Regions from separate parts of the Bacillus sp. FAU20 genome, predicted to be linked through region 1. Evidence: riboswitches for the same ligand, from Rfam matches in the RefSeq annotation. Region 1 holds a riboswitch; each other region holds the start of a gene.
The links. A riboswitch is a leader RNA that binds a small molecule or an ion and turns the genes downstream of it on or off. The one in region 1 is predicted to bind S-adenosylmethionine.
Positions count from the first base shown of each region.

Region 1 (4,269 bases):
AGAAATCCAACTGATACGATGAGCTACGACATTATGCTACAAGAAATTGAAAGAGTCAATGGATTTGTTAGTGAATTAATGTTGTTAGGAAAACCAAAGCCAACAAATTATGAAAGGTGTAATATACGAGACATCCTTCTATATGTTGTGCATCTAATGGAAAGTTATGCAATGCAATATAGAGTTAAATGTTATTTACAAGTAGATGGGAATTTACCAACTATAAACGGTAATGATAAGCAATTAAAACAAGTGTTATTAAATATCATTAAAAATGGAATAGAATCAATGCCAGAGGGTGGAGAAATCCATATCCGTGCATATCAAAAAACGCAAGGATATTTGTGTATTTCTGTTGAAGACCAAGGATTTGGTATAGAGAATGAGAAGTTAGAAAAAATCGGCAAGGCGTTTTACACAACAAAGGAAACTGGTACAGGACTTGGATTAATGATTACATATAAAATTATTAAGGAACATCAAGGGAGTATCACAATCCAAAGTAGTATAGGAGTAGGAACAAAAGTAGAAATTTTTCTGCCGACCGTTTAATGTATTGGGAGAAAAGATTTTTCAGAAAAGTGTTCTTGTTGTGTAAATATAAACATTTTATAAAATGTTTCAAGAAGGGTTTTTTTTATAAAATACTTCGTTTATAATGGAGGAAAATATCGACATGAGATTGATTGCTCATGTAGCGGTTCAGTAGTGTTATGAAAAGATAAGAAGGGGTGCACGCGCATCCTTTTTTCTATGCAGATATTATGAAAGAGGTGGTATGATGGAATTAACATTAAATTCGACTGTATGTTTACACACGATTCAATTTCGAAAAGAGCAAAAGAATTATATTGTAAAAGATACAATTACAGGAGAAAAATATGAAATGCCGCCACTTTGGATTGATGCATTGGCAATGATGCGTGACGGTTTTTTATTGGGGGAAATTGAGGAGAAATTAAAAGAAGAGTATCCATCCGAAGAAGTGAATATGTTAGCATTCACGAAGCAACTGTTAGAACTAGAACTTGTTGAAATGGTAGATGGGGAAGAAATAGCTTGTACAAAGAAGAAAGAGAAGGATTATTTAGCTTGGTTACGTCCCCATGTTGAGCAATTCTTTCTTAATTTAAATAAAAAAAATAGAAGCAAAGGTCAATGATGATCTTTGCTTTTTTGTATAGTTTGTTTAAAAAATTACAGCGAATGCTCTTGCGAAAGCACCGTCGCTATCTTTAATTTTTAAAGGTGCTGCTGAGAAGAAGAAACGTTTCGTGTGAATGGCATCTAAGTTTGTTAAGTTTTCGATTAAATAAATATTATTCCCAAGTAGTATGTGATGAATTGGTGATGTTTCTGTCGTTACCTCATCAGGAGAAATAAAATCTAAACCGACAGATTTTACTTTTAATTGTACTAGTTCCTCGGCTAATTCTTCAGAAAGATAAAAAGCTTCTTTCTCATACGCCTCTGTATTCCATTTAGTAGATAGATTGGAATGGAAAATAACAATATCTCCTTCTCTTATATCAGCATCGTGCAGTACTTCTTTAGGTAGTTTTCGTTCTTGTACATGAGTTACATCAATAAGAATCGCTTCGCCTACAAATTGATTTAGGGGTAATTGATCGATAGTCGTTGCGCCTGAAATAAAATGCGCAGGAGCATCACAATGCGTGCCAACATGAACGACAGAATGAAAATCTGTAACTTGATAGCCTGATTCTTCAACACTTGTAACAGCTTCTAGTTGTATTTTAGGTGTTCCAGGAAATTGAGACATATTATTTTCAAATGTTTGCGATAAATCAATTACTTTCATTTTACATACCTCCAATATATGTTTTTCAAATAATAAAAAGCTCACCCTTCAATATCAAGAAAGGTGAGCTTTACATGCTAGTTGAATTTTATCTTCCAAAATGCAATGCATTTTGCAGGAATTAGCACCTATTCAGTTTGTATAAACTGAGGTTGCTGGGCTTCAAAGGGCCGGTCCCTCTGCCTCTCTTGATAAAGAAGTATTTAATTTTAAAACCGGAATTTTCCGATAGTTAAATTGTAATTCATTTCCTTTTTGCGTGCAATACAAAATAGGTATTCACCCAAATAAAGCTACGCGCATATTGTAGCTTATGTAAATAGAATGCTGCGAAGGAGTGAGTGCAGTGACAGGAAATGTATTGAATTATTATGCTGGTGGTAATACAGCTAGGGGATTTCATAATTTATATGAAGAGAATTTAAAAGGGTTAGACAGATTATTTATCTTAAAGGGTGGTCCAGGAACGGGGAAATCTTCTTTAATAAAGGCAATCGGTCGTGAATGGGTTGAAAAAGGATATGATATTGAATTTTTACATTGTTCTTCTGACAATAAATCGGTTGATGGTGTAATTATCCCAAAATTAAAAGTAGGAATTGTTGATGGGACATCACCACATGTAATTGAGCCCAAAATGCCAGGAGTTGTTGAAGAGTATATAAATTTAGGAATTGCTTGGGATTCAGATAAACTAAGGAAGCAGAAGTTAGAAATTGAAAGATTTGTTTCAGAAGCAAGCAAAGCTTTTCAGTCTGCTTACGCATGTTTTAAAGAGGCATTGCTTATACATGATGAGTGGGAGAAGATATATATTGATAATATAGATTTTAATAAAGCAAATGAATTAACCGATCAGCTAATCCAGAAATTATTTGCAGATAAAAGCGGGAGACAATCGCTTGTAAAACATCGTTTTTTAGGAGCTGCTACACCGAAAGGAGCAGTTGATTTTGTTCCTAATTTAACAGAAGGGTTACCATATCGTTATTTTATAAAAGGGCGCCCAGGCTCTGGAAAATCAACGATGCTCAAAAAGTTAGCTAGGGCAGCTGAAGAAAAAGGGTTTGAAGTTGAAGTATATCATTGCGGATTTGATCCGAATAGTCTTGATATGGTTATCGTAAGAGAATTAGGCTTTGCAATTTTTGATAGCACTGCACCACATGAATATTTTCCAAGTCGCGAGGGTGATGAAATTATTGATATGTATGCCCTTATTGTTACCCCAGGGACGGATGAGAAATATGCGAAGGAAATTCGTGATGTTTCCATTCAATATAAAGCAAAAATGAATGAGGCGATGTCTTTCTTAGCAAAAGCAAAATCGGTTCGTGATAAATTAGAACGAATTTATATTGCTGCTATGGATTTTTCAGTAGTAGATGCATATAAACAGGAGATTCAAAAAGAGTTTGAACGAATTGCTGCTACTGTAATCGAAAAGCAATAATAGAAGTTTCATTGGGCTGTCAGTAATTTCTGACAGTTTTTTTAGTATGTAGTAAAATTGATAGTGTATTGTCGAATTTCCAAGGAAATAATCAAAAAATGGAGATGTTATGAAATGAGAGAGAAAATCGAGTTGGAGTTAGAAAGAATTGAAAAAGAGAATGATGTGAAAATTTTATTTGCGGTGGAATCAGGGAGTCGTGCTTGGGGGTTTCCATCGAAAGATAGCGATTATGATGTTAGGTTTGTTTATATACATCCGGTAGAATGGTATTTATCAATTCATGACAAACGAGATGTAATTGAATATCCAATTAGTGATGATTTAGATATAAGTGGTTGGGATATTAGAAAGGCGTTGCAACTATTCGCGAAGTCGAACCCAGCTTTACTTGAGTGGATTCGATCACCAATTTTTTATTCGAAAAACTCTAATTTTCCAGAACTACTTCAACAGATGAGTGAGAAGAATTTTGATCCAAAAGCAACGATATATCATTATTTACATATGGCTTCGAAAAATTATCGTGAATTTTTGCAAGGTGAGAATGTAAAGCTGAAAAAGTACTTTTATGTATTACGTCCTATTTTAGCTTGTAAGTGGCTAGAAGAGAAAGCAACTTTACCACCTGTAGAATTTGACCGATTGATTACAGAATTATCATTAGAACGTAGCGTATTAGATGAAATTGAAAAGTTGTTAATAAAGAAAAAAGCAGGTACTGAATTAGATGTTGGATTGAAAATTAAGGTGTTGAATCAATTTTTAGAAGAACAAATTCATTACTATGGGCAATACGTGAAAGGTGTTGAAAAGGGGTTAGGGATCGATATTGAGATTTTAAATAAACTATTTCGAGACATGCTGTTTGAAGCATATGAAAAAGAGCACAAGTAAGTTTGTGCTCTTTTTATTTTGTAGGAATAAAGAAAACAGATATAGCTGCGATAAGACCTGCAAAGGAGAATAAGTAAAAATTCCATGATAAGTCATA
Region 1 covers NZ_JBVYHY010000027.1:58,229-62,497, forward strand. Annotated here, with positions in the region: gene AC0OM3_RS26030 (ATP-binding protein) at 1-552, shown strand, start outside; gene AC0OM3_RS26035 (hypothetical protein) at 782-1,162, shown strand; gene AC0OM3_RS26040 (cyclase family protein) at 1,190-1,822, opposite strand; SAM riboswitch class I at 1,908-2,020, opposite strand; gene AC0OM3_RS26045 (PRK06851 family protein) at 2,169-3,275, shown strand; gene AC0OM3_RS26050 (nucleotidyltransferase domain-containing protein) at 3,390-4,172, shown strand; gene AC0OM3_RS26055 (MFS transporter) at 4,186-4,269, opposite strand, start outside.

Region 2 (4,269 bases), on a different contig from region 1:
CAACGATTGTTACATCGTTATTCCCTCTTTGGAATCCTTCTAAGTAAGCAAGTGTTCCAAGGCCACCAGCACCAACAACTCCCGCCATTGCTGTATAGCCTACTAAAGCAATTGTCGTAACAGTAATACCAGATACTAATGCTGGTAACGATTCTGGAATTAACACTTTCAAAATAATTGTGCTTGTTTTCGCTCCCATTGCTTTTGAAGCTTCAATTACACCTTTATCAATTTCGCGAAGTGCGATTTCAACCATTCTCGCGTAGAATGGTGCCGCTCCAATAATTAAAGCTGGCAATGCTGCACTTGCTCCAAGAATTGTTCCAAGAAGAATCTTTGTGAATGGGATTAATAAAATAATTAAAATGATGAATGGTATAGAACGGAATATATTTACGAATGCTCCAATCACCGTATTAATTGATTTGTTTTCCCATAAATTATCTTTCGCTGTCATGAAGAGTAACAATCCTAAAATTAGTCCTAAAACAAATGTCGCAAGAGCTGCGATTGCCGTCATATATAACGTTTCACCAGTTGCTTCTAACATTTGATTCCAATCAACATTTGCGAGTAACTTATCCATGTGCAATCACCTCCAGCTCTACTTGATCTTGATGAATTCCTTCTATTGCTTGCTGGATCGCTATTTCCTCACCATTTAAATGAACAACTAAACTACCGTAAGAACCGTTATTCGTTTGTGCGATATTCCCTTGCAAAATGCTAACTTCTATATCACTGCGTTGCATTAATCGTTGAAGCACTGGTCTTTCTACAGCCTCACCGATAAATTGCAAACGAATTACTTTTCCATCTGGATATTTTTCAATTAAACTTTCAATCGTTTCATTTGTATCTTCAGAATCTGTTAACTGCTGTACAAATCGTTTCGTAATATCTTGCTTCGGATTACGGAATACATCAAGTACTGGACCTGTTTCTACAATCTTTCCTCTCTCCATTACCGCCACTCGGTTACATATCTTTCGAATCACGTGCATCTCATGTGTAATGAGTACAATTGTTAAACCAAGGCGCTTATTAATGTCTAATAGTAAATCCAAAATTTGATCTGTCGTTTCTGGATCAAGAGCTGACGTTGCTTCATCACATAAAAGCACTTGTGGATTGTTAGCTAAAGCTCTTGCAATCCCGACGCGTTGCTTTTGTCCTCCGCTTAGCTGAGATGGGTACGCGTCTCCTCTCCCTTCTAATCCAACAAGATGAATTAATTCATCAACACGTTTTCTTCTCTTCGCTTTATCAACACCTGCAATTTCAAGTGGAAACTCTATATTTTCACGTACAGTTCGTGACCAAAGTAAGTTAAAGTGCTGAAAAATCATTCCGATTTCTTGCCTTGCCTTACGAAGTTCACTTCCTGTAATTGCTGATATAACACGATTGGCAATTGTAATTTGGCCAGAAGTCGGTTTCTCTAACTGATTAAACAATCTAATTAAAGAACTTTTTCCAGCGCCGCTATATCCGATAACACCAAATATTTCGCCTTTTTCTATTTTTAAATTGGCGTTATCTACAGCAGTGACATCACCGCTTTTCGCCTTATATATTTTCTTTACATTCTCTAATAGAATCATGATGTTCACCCCTTTTTTAAATAAAAAGCGCAAGCGACTGTTCTAGCCGCTGAAGCTAGATTTCATAAAGATTTTGGATTGACTCCGCAATTTTTTATGTTTAATGCGCGTAGTCCACCGTTATCACTATCTTTATTATTTGAATGTCCTCCACATTCAAACAATAAAAAAACCTTTCTGCTTTAGAGAAGCAGAAAGGTTTATGTGCGTATATAACAACATTATCCCTCTCTCTCATCTCTCAAAGCATTTGCTTTGCAGGAATTGGCACCATTTCAACATAAGTTGACGGTTGCCGGGCTTCACAGGGCACAGTCCCTCCACCTCTCTTGATAAGAGAAATCAGATTCAATTTTCGTCTGATTTGTAATTTATGAAATTGTCTATATTTTATGAATTGAATTGTATCAATATCTAAACACCATGTCAACAGAAATTTTCGTAAAAAATGAACCTTCAGAATTTTAAGCACCTACTGACATCGGTTTACATATATGAAACATCGATTCGACTAATAGCATCGTTCGATACGTTCCCGAATATTGTACACGTCCATCGTTCATTAACATTTGCAATCGTACATTGCCGTTTACCAATTGTTTTACATCTTCTTCATCTACACAAACAATTTGCTCCGTCCCTATTTCCTCATGTAGCAGTTCTATATAATCTCTTGAAATTTGTAACGAACAACTTTCATCTCCAAAGCGGAAATTAACAGTTTTTTCTTCTTTTCTTAAAAGCGGCTCTAAATGATATTGACCATTAGCGTAATTTACAAATGATTGAAGCAAAGAATATAATTTCACCTTAAATCACATCCTTCATATCACTTTCTATTACATACCATTCCCTCTCACTAAAGAGCAATCCTGTTATTTTCGCTCGACAAATACTGTATCCACCCTGCATCTCGACATATTTCCCAAGAAATATGTCGAGGCGGCAAAAATTTTGCCGCCTACTTTAATTCCGTATATAAATATTCAACCGAATGAAATGCGTATATCTTCTTCATCAGTGTCCCATTTTCAAAAACAAGTAAACAAGGTACACTTTCAATCCCATACTCTTTCGCTAAATGCGGAGCATAATTTAAATCTAACATCCCAATTTTGAGGCCTTCAATTGTCATCTCAACGACTGTTAACATCTTTTTTGCTAATTGGCATGTTCCACACATTGGAGTATATACATATAATACTGTTTTTTCTTCGTTCTCTATTAGGGCTGTAGCTTCGGCTCCTGTCCAATCAATCACTTCTATCATTCCTTACCGTAAATATTCTGTATAAACGTCAATGTCGGCTCCCCATAATACATTTGCTAAGTGTGTAGATGGCGCAGTTGCCACTTCTCGGTACGAGCGATCAATATAGATATGCTCGGCTTGCGGAAATTCTTTTCGAAATTGTTTCCTTAACTTTTCTCCAGCATCATCAGCATCCACTAGCACATACACTTCCTTATCAAAAAACTGATCAACGAGCTCATCCATTTTCGACAAACCAATTGTACCATTTGTACAAACAATTTCCACCGGTTCACGAATAATAGATTCAATCTTTCTTCTATCTGATGTACCTTCTACAATAATGACTTTTTCTACATAAATCATATGTCATCACCCGATCACCATATACTATATAACCTTGAACTTAGTATATAGTATATTCGTTATTTTCATGTTGTTTCCTGTTTATTTTTGCAAAAGAAAAGCGTAAGCGGCTCGTTCAGATTGTGAAGACTTATGAAACCTTACCACAAAACAGTTTTTCTCATAATAGCTTATTTATTTACATATAACTTGACTTTCATTATTTCACACAAAATAAAAAAAGACAGCACAAAGGCTGTCCTTTAGTCGACTAAATTAGTCTTGATTTGTCATTTCTGCATATTTTTCTGCAGTTAATAACTTCTCAACTTGGCTTGCATCAGAAAGTTCAACTTTAACCATCCATGCACCCTCGTATGGAGATTCGTTAACAAGTTCTGGTTGGTCACTTAATTCTTCGTTTACTGCTACAACTTTACCGCTTACAGGTGCGTATAACTCAGAAACTGTTTTAACAGATTCTACGCTTCCGAATGGCTCGTCAGCTTCGATTGTTGCACCTACTTCAGGAAGTTCAACGAATACGATATCGCCTAGCTCACCTTGTGCAAAGTGAGTGATACCGATAACAACTTCATTACCTTCAGTTTTTACCCATTCGTGTTCTTCAGAGTAACGTAAATTATTTGGAATGCTCATGACTGTACCTCCAGTGAATGTATTAATTATGTAAAAATACCTTATTGGTACTTTTTCCACACACTTTCAAACTGCTCTTCGTTAAAACCAAGTGTTACATTCGTTCCATCTGTTACAATTGGACGTTTAATCAACATGCCATCAGATGCTAAAAGCTCGTACATTTCGTCTTCGCTTGCATCTTTCAACTTATCTTTCAGACCAAGTTCACGGTAACGCATTCCACTTGTATTAAAGAATTTTTTTAAGGGTAATTCACTTTTTTCATGTAAATTACGTAAATCTTCTTTTGATGGTGGATTTTCAACAATATGAATCATCTCATATGCTACATCGTTTGCCTCAAACCATTTCTTTGCCTTTTGACATGTGCCACACTTTGGATATGAATAAAATGTTACTGTCATA
Region 2 covers NZ_JBVYHY010000024.1:97,580-101,848, reverse strand. Annotated here, with positions in the region: gene AC0OM3_RS20865 (methionine ABC transporter permease) at 1-586, opposite strand, end outside; gene AC0OM3_RS20860 (methionine ABC transporter ATP-binding protein) at 579-1,604, opposite strand; SAM riboswitch class I at 1,836-1,943, opposite strand; gene AC0OM3_RS20855 (hypothetical protein) at 2,069-2,413, opposite strand; gene AC0OM3_RS20850 (thioredoxin family protein) at 2,566-2,874, opposite strand; gene AC0OM3_RS20845 (toprim domain-containing protein) at 2,878-3,222, opposite strand; gene gcvH (glycine cleavage system protein GcvH) at 3,478-3,861, opposite strand; gene AC0OM3_RS20835 (arsenate reductase family protein) at 3,903-4,268, opposite strand.
Region 2: linked by a shared signal. The riboswitch ahead of AC0OM3_RS20860 (methionine ABC transporter ATP-binding protein) and the one ahead of AC0OM3_RS26040 (cyclase family protein) in region 1 are both predicted to bind S-adenosylmethionine.

Region 3 (4,269 bases), on a different contig from region 1:
GTTGCTTGAGATTGTTGAATATCAAATCCGAGATGTGTTTGTAATCCCGGATAATAGACATTTTGTACTTTAGCGTGCTCTTGTAAATAATGTGCAATTTTATTGGCATTTTTAGCTGAATGCTCGAGGCGTACATGTAATGTTTTTAGACCGCGAAGTACGAGAGAACAATCTTGAGGCCCTAAAATAGCACCGAATGCATTTTGTAAAAATCCAAGCTTTTGAGCGAGTTCTGCATCTTTTACTACTGCTAATCCGGCAGTAACATCACTATGACCAGCAATAAATTTTGTAGCACTATGAAGAACGACATCAGCTCCAAGTTCAAATGGTTTTTGGAATAGTGGTGTCAAAAATGTATTATCAACAAAAGTAAGAGCGCCAATAGACTTTGCGAGTTTAGAAACCTCGCGAATATCTGTCACTTTTAAAAGTGGGTTAGAAGGTGTTTCTACATAAAAGAGCTTTGTATTTGGTTTAATGTTTTGTTTTATTTCTTCTAAATTGGTCATATCAACAAATGTATGTGAAACACCGTAACGGGAGAGTACCTCAGTTATCACTCGGTAAGTGCCTCCGTATACATCTTCAGAAATGAGTACGTGATCACCTTGTGAAAGAAGGAGGAATGCAGTGGAAATCGCTGCAATGCCTGATGCAAAGGCGAATCCTTTTGTTCCGCCTTCTAATAAAGCAATGATATCTTCAAGAGCTTCACGAGTTGGGTTTCCTGACCTGCTATAGTCATATTTTCCGAACGTATCTACATCAAACTGGTGAAAAGTTGATGTGTTATAAATAGGAACGTTCACAGCGCCTGTTTGCGAGTCATGTTTATATTGGTTGTGTAGTAAGAGTGTATCTATAGAATAGCTCATATTCTTACACCTTCTTTTACGAGTTTAATAGCTTGCTTTAAGTCTTGAATTAAATCGTTACTATTTTCAATGCCAACTGAGAATCGAAGAAGACGATTACATACGCCGTTTGCTGTTCTAATTTCTTCAGGAATATCAGCATGTGTTTGCGTTGCTGGATAAGTCATTAAACTTTCTACACCACCAAGACTTTCGGCAAATGTAATTAAGGATAAAGACTGTAAGAATGGATTAATCCAAGCTTCATCTTTAAGGCGGAATGAAATCATGCCGCCTCTTCCTGGATAAAATACATCTGTTACCCCGTCTTCATCGTTTAAATACGCAACAACTGCTTTCGCATTTTCTTCGTGTTGTCTCATGCGAAGCGCTAACGTTTTCATACCGCGAATTAATAACCATGAGTCAAATGGACTTAAAACTGCACCTGATGCATTATGATAATGAGCGATTTCCTCGCAAAGTTCCTTTCCTTTTGCAACGACAAGCCCGCTTAGTACATCGTTATGTCCCCCTAAATATTTCGTTGCGCTATGAAGTACAATGTCAGCACCTTCTGTTAATGGTTGCTGTATATAAGGTGTGTAGAATGTGTTGTCTACAATAAGAAGTAGTCCGTGCCTTTTCGCTACAGTTGCGACAGCAGCAATATCAGTAACTTGCATTAATGGATTAGTTGGAGTTTCTATGAAAATAGCCTTCACTTCAGTTGTGATAGCTTGCTCAATTTGTTTAATAGACTGTGTATTTACGTATCTACATTGAACATTCCACTTTTTTTCATGCTCAGAAAATAATCGATACGTTCCCCCGTATAAATCTTCAGATACAATAAGTTCGTCTCCAGAGCGGAATAGAGAAAGGACGAGGAGAACAGCCGCCATCCCTGAACTACAGGCATAACCTTGTTCGCCATATTCTAAGTCTGCGATCGCCCGTTCTAAAAGACCGCGAGTTGGATTGCCAGTTCGTGAATAGTCAAAGCCAGTAGATTTACCAATTCCTTCGTGACGATAAGCGGTTGAGAAATAAACTGGTGGATTAACCGTTCCAGTTTTAGTTTCACTGCGATTTCCGATTTGTGCTAGTTTTGTTTCGATTGTTGACATGTGAAAATTCCTCCTTTTTAAATTGAAACATTAAGTGAATATAAAATAAAAAAAGCCTTCTAAGAAGAAGGCTTTCGGTTTGAATAGAGTCTTCTTCTCATCTGTCAAATCTTTCACAATTTGCTGGAATTAGCACCTTATTAACAAAATGTTAATGGTTGCTGAGGCGTCACAGGGCCAGTCCCTCTACCTCTCTAGATAAGAATGTTCGTATGAAATTTTTATTATGTTTTTAACTTTACAACAAAAGATAATTGAATTGCAACTTTATTTTAAATAATTTTTATTTTTCCGCAATTGTCATTGACTTTTACTTTTGTGCATGCTAAATTTATAAAAAATTAACAAACATTGTTAAAAGGGGAACACATTTCCTTTTAGCTACATAAATAAAATAATAAAGACAACTCTTATTGAGAGCGGTGGAGGGAAAGGCCCTGTGAAACCCGGCAACCTTCAAACGAAATGTTTGAAACGGTGCTAATACCTGCAAAACGAATGTTTTGCATAATAAGAGGAGGAACGATTATGTCCCCCTCTTCAAAGTGAAGAGGGGTTTTTTATATTGATAGAAATGAGGGAGATTCGTGAAATTACTAGATTTATTATCAAAAGGAATTGTAATAGGTGATGGTGCGGTTGGGACGTTATTGCATTCACATGGTTTGCAAAGTAGTTTTGAAGAATTGAATGTATCTGATCCAGACTTAATTATATCAATTCATAAACAATATGTAGCTGCTGGAGCAGATGTAATTCAAACGAATACGTATGGAGCAAATGAGGCGAAATTACGTATGTATGGTTTAGAAAATCAAGTTACAGAAATTAATAGAGCGGCAGTAAAACTGGCGAAAGCATCTGTGGCAGATAAAAATGCAATTTTAGGAACAATCGGTGGTATGAAACATATCGGAGCTGTTACAACGACTGATATGGAAAGAGAGTTTATGTTACTTGAACAGGCGGAGGCTTTACTAGAAGAACAGGTTGATGGATTACTATTAGAAACTTTTTACGATGAATTTGAATTACTTCATGCCGTTAAAGTATTGCGTAAGCAAACGAATATTCCAATTGTTGCTCAATTAGCGTTACATGAAGCAGGTACGACTCAAAATGGAAATGATGTCAATGAAATATTAAAGCAACTTATAGATTACGGTGCAAATGTTGTTGGATTGAATTGTCAACTAGGGCCGCTTCATATGACGGAAGCTTTCAAAATGATATCGATTCCGCAAAATGGCTATTTATCAGCATACCCAAATGCAGGTCTCCCGAATTATGTGGAGGGACGTTACGTATATGAGGGAAGCCCAGCTTATTTCGAAGCGATGACACCGAGATTTATTGAGCAAGGTATTCGGTTATTGGGTGGTTGTTGTGGTACGACTCCAGAACATATTCAAAGTATGAAGCGCGCTGTTGCGAATATTACCCCTGTAATAGAAAAAGACACGATTCAAAGGCCGAAAGTCGTTCATACGCATGAGAAACGCTCGAAGGCTCACGTCACTCTAGCAGAGAAAGCGAAAAAACAAACGACAGTTGTAGTGGAATTAGATCCACCGAAAACGTTAGATACACAGCGTTTTTTTGAAGGAGCAAGAGCGTTAAAAAGAGCGGGAGCAGATGCTATTACTCTAGCAGATAATTCATTAGCATCACCTCGTGTTTCTAATATGGCAATGGGTGCGTTATTAACGAAGCATGATATCCCGGTATTGACGCATTTAACGTGTAGAGATCATAACGTCATTGGACTACAATCTCATTTGTTAGGTTTATCGGCGTTAGGGATGGAAGAAGTGTTAGCTTTAACTGGTGATCCAGCGCGCGTTGGTGATTTTCCCGGTGCCACTTCTGTATATGATTTATCCTCTATTGAGCTTATTAAAATGATTAAAGAAATGAACGGTGGACGTTCAATTTTAGGGAAATCAATTGGACCGGCGACAAGGTTTTCTGTAGGCGGCGCATTTAATCCTCATGTAAGGCACTTAAAAGCAGCGGTTAAGCGGATGGAACGAAAAATAGATGCTGGAGCGGAGTATTTTTTAACTCAGCCAATTTATGATATCAAGTTAATTGAAGAAGTGTATGAAGCGACAAAGCATTTGGAACAACCTATTTTTATTGGAATTATGCCGTTAGTAAGTAAGCGGAATGCAGATTTTCTTCATTTTGAGGTGCCGGGTATTACTCTTCCTGAAGAAATAAGAGAGAGAATGGATGGACATGAAACGAAAGAGGCAGCAATTGAGGAAGGGATTCGCATT
Region 3 covers NZ_JBVYHY010000003.1:390,464-394,732, forward strand. Annotated here, with positions in the region: gene metC (cystathionine beta-lyase) at 1-878, opposite strand, end outside; gene metI (cystathionine gamma-synthase/O-acetylhomoserine thiolyase) at 875-1,987, opposite strand; SAM riboswitch class I at 2,082-2,192, opposite strand; SAM riboswitch class I at 2,395-2,504, shown strand; gene AC0OM3_RS02290 (bifunctional homocysteine S-methyltransferase/methylenetetrahydrofolate reductase) at 2,575-4,269, shown strand, end outside.
Region 3: linked by a shared signal. The riboswitch ahead of AC0OM3_RS02290 (bifunctional homocysteine S-methyltransferase/methylenetetrahydrofolate reductase) and the one ahead of AC0OM3_RS26040 (cyclase family protein) in region 1 are both predicted to bind S-adenosylmethionine.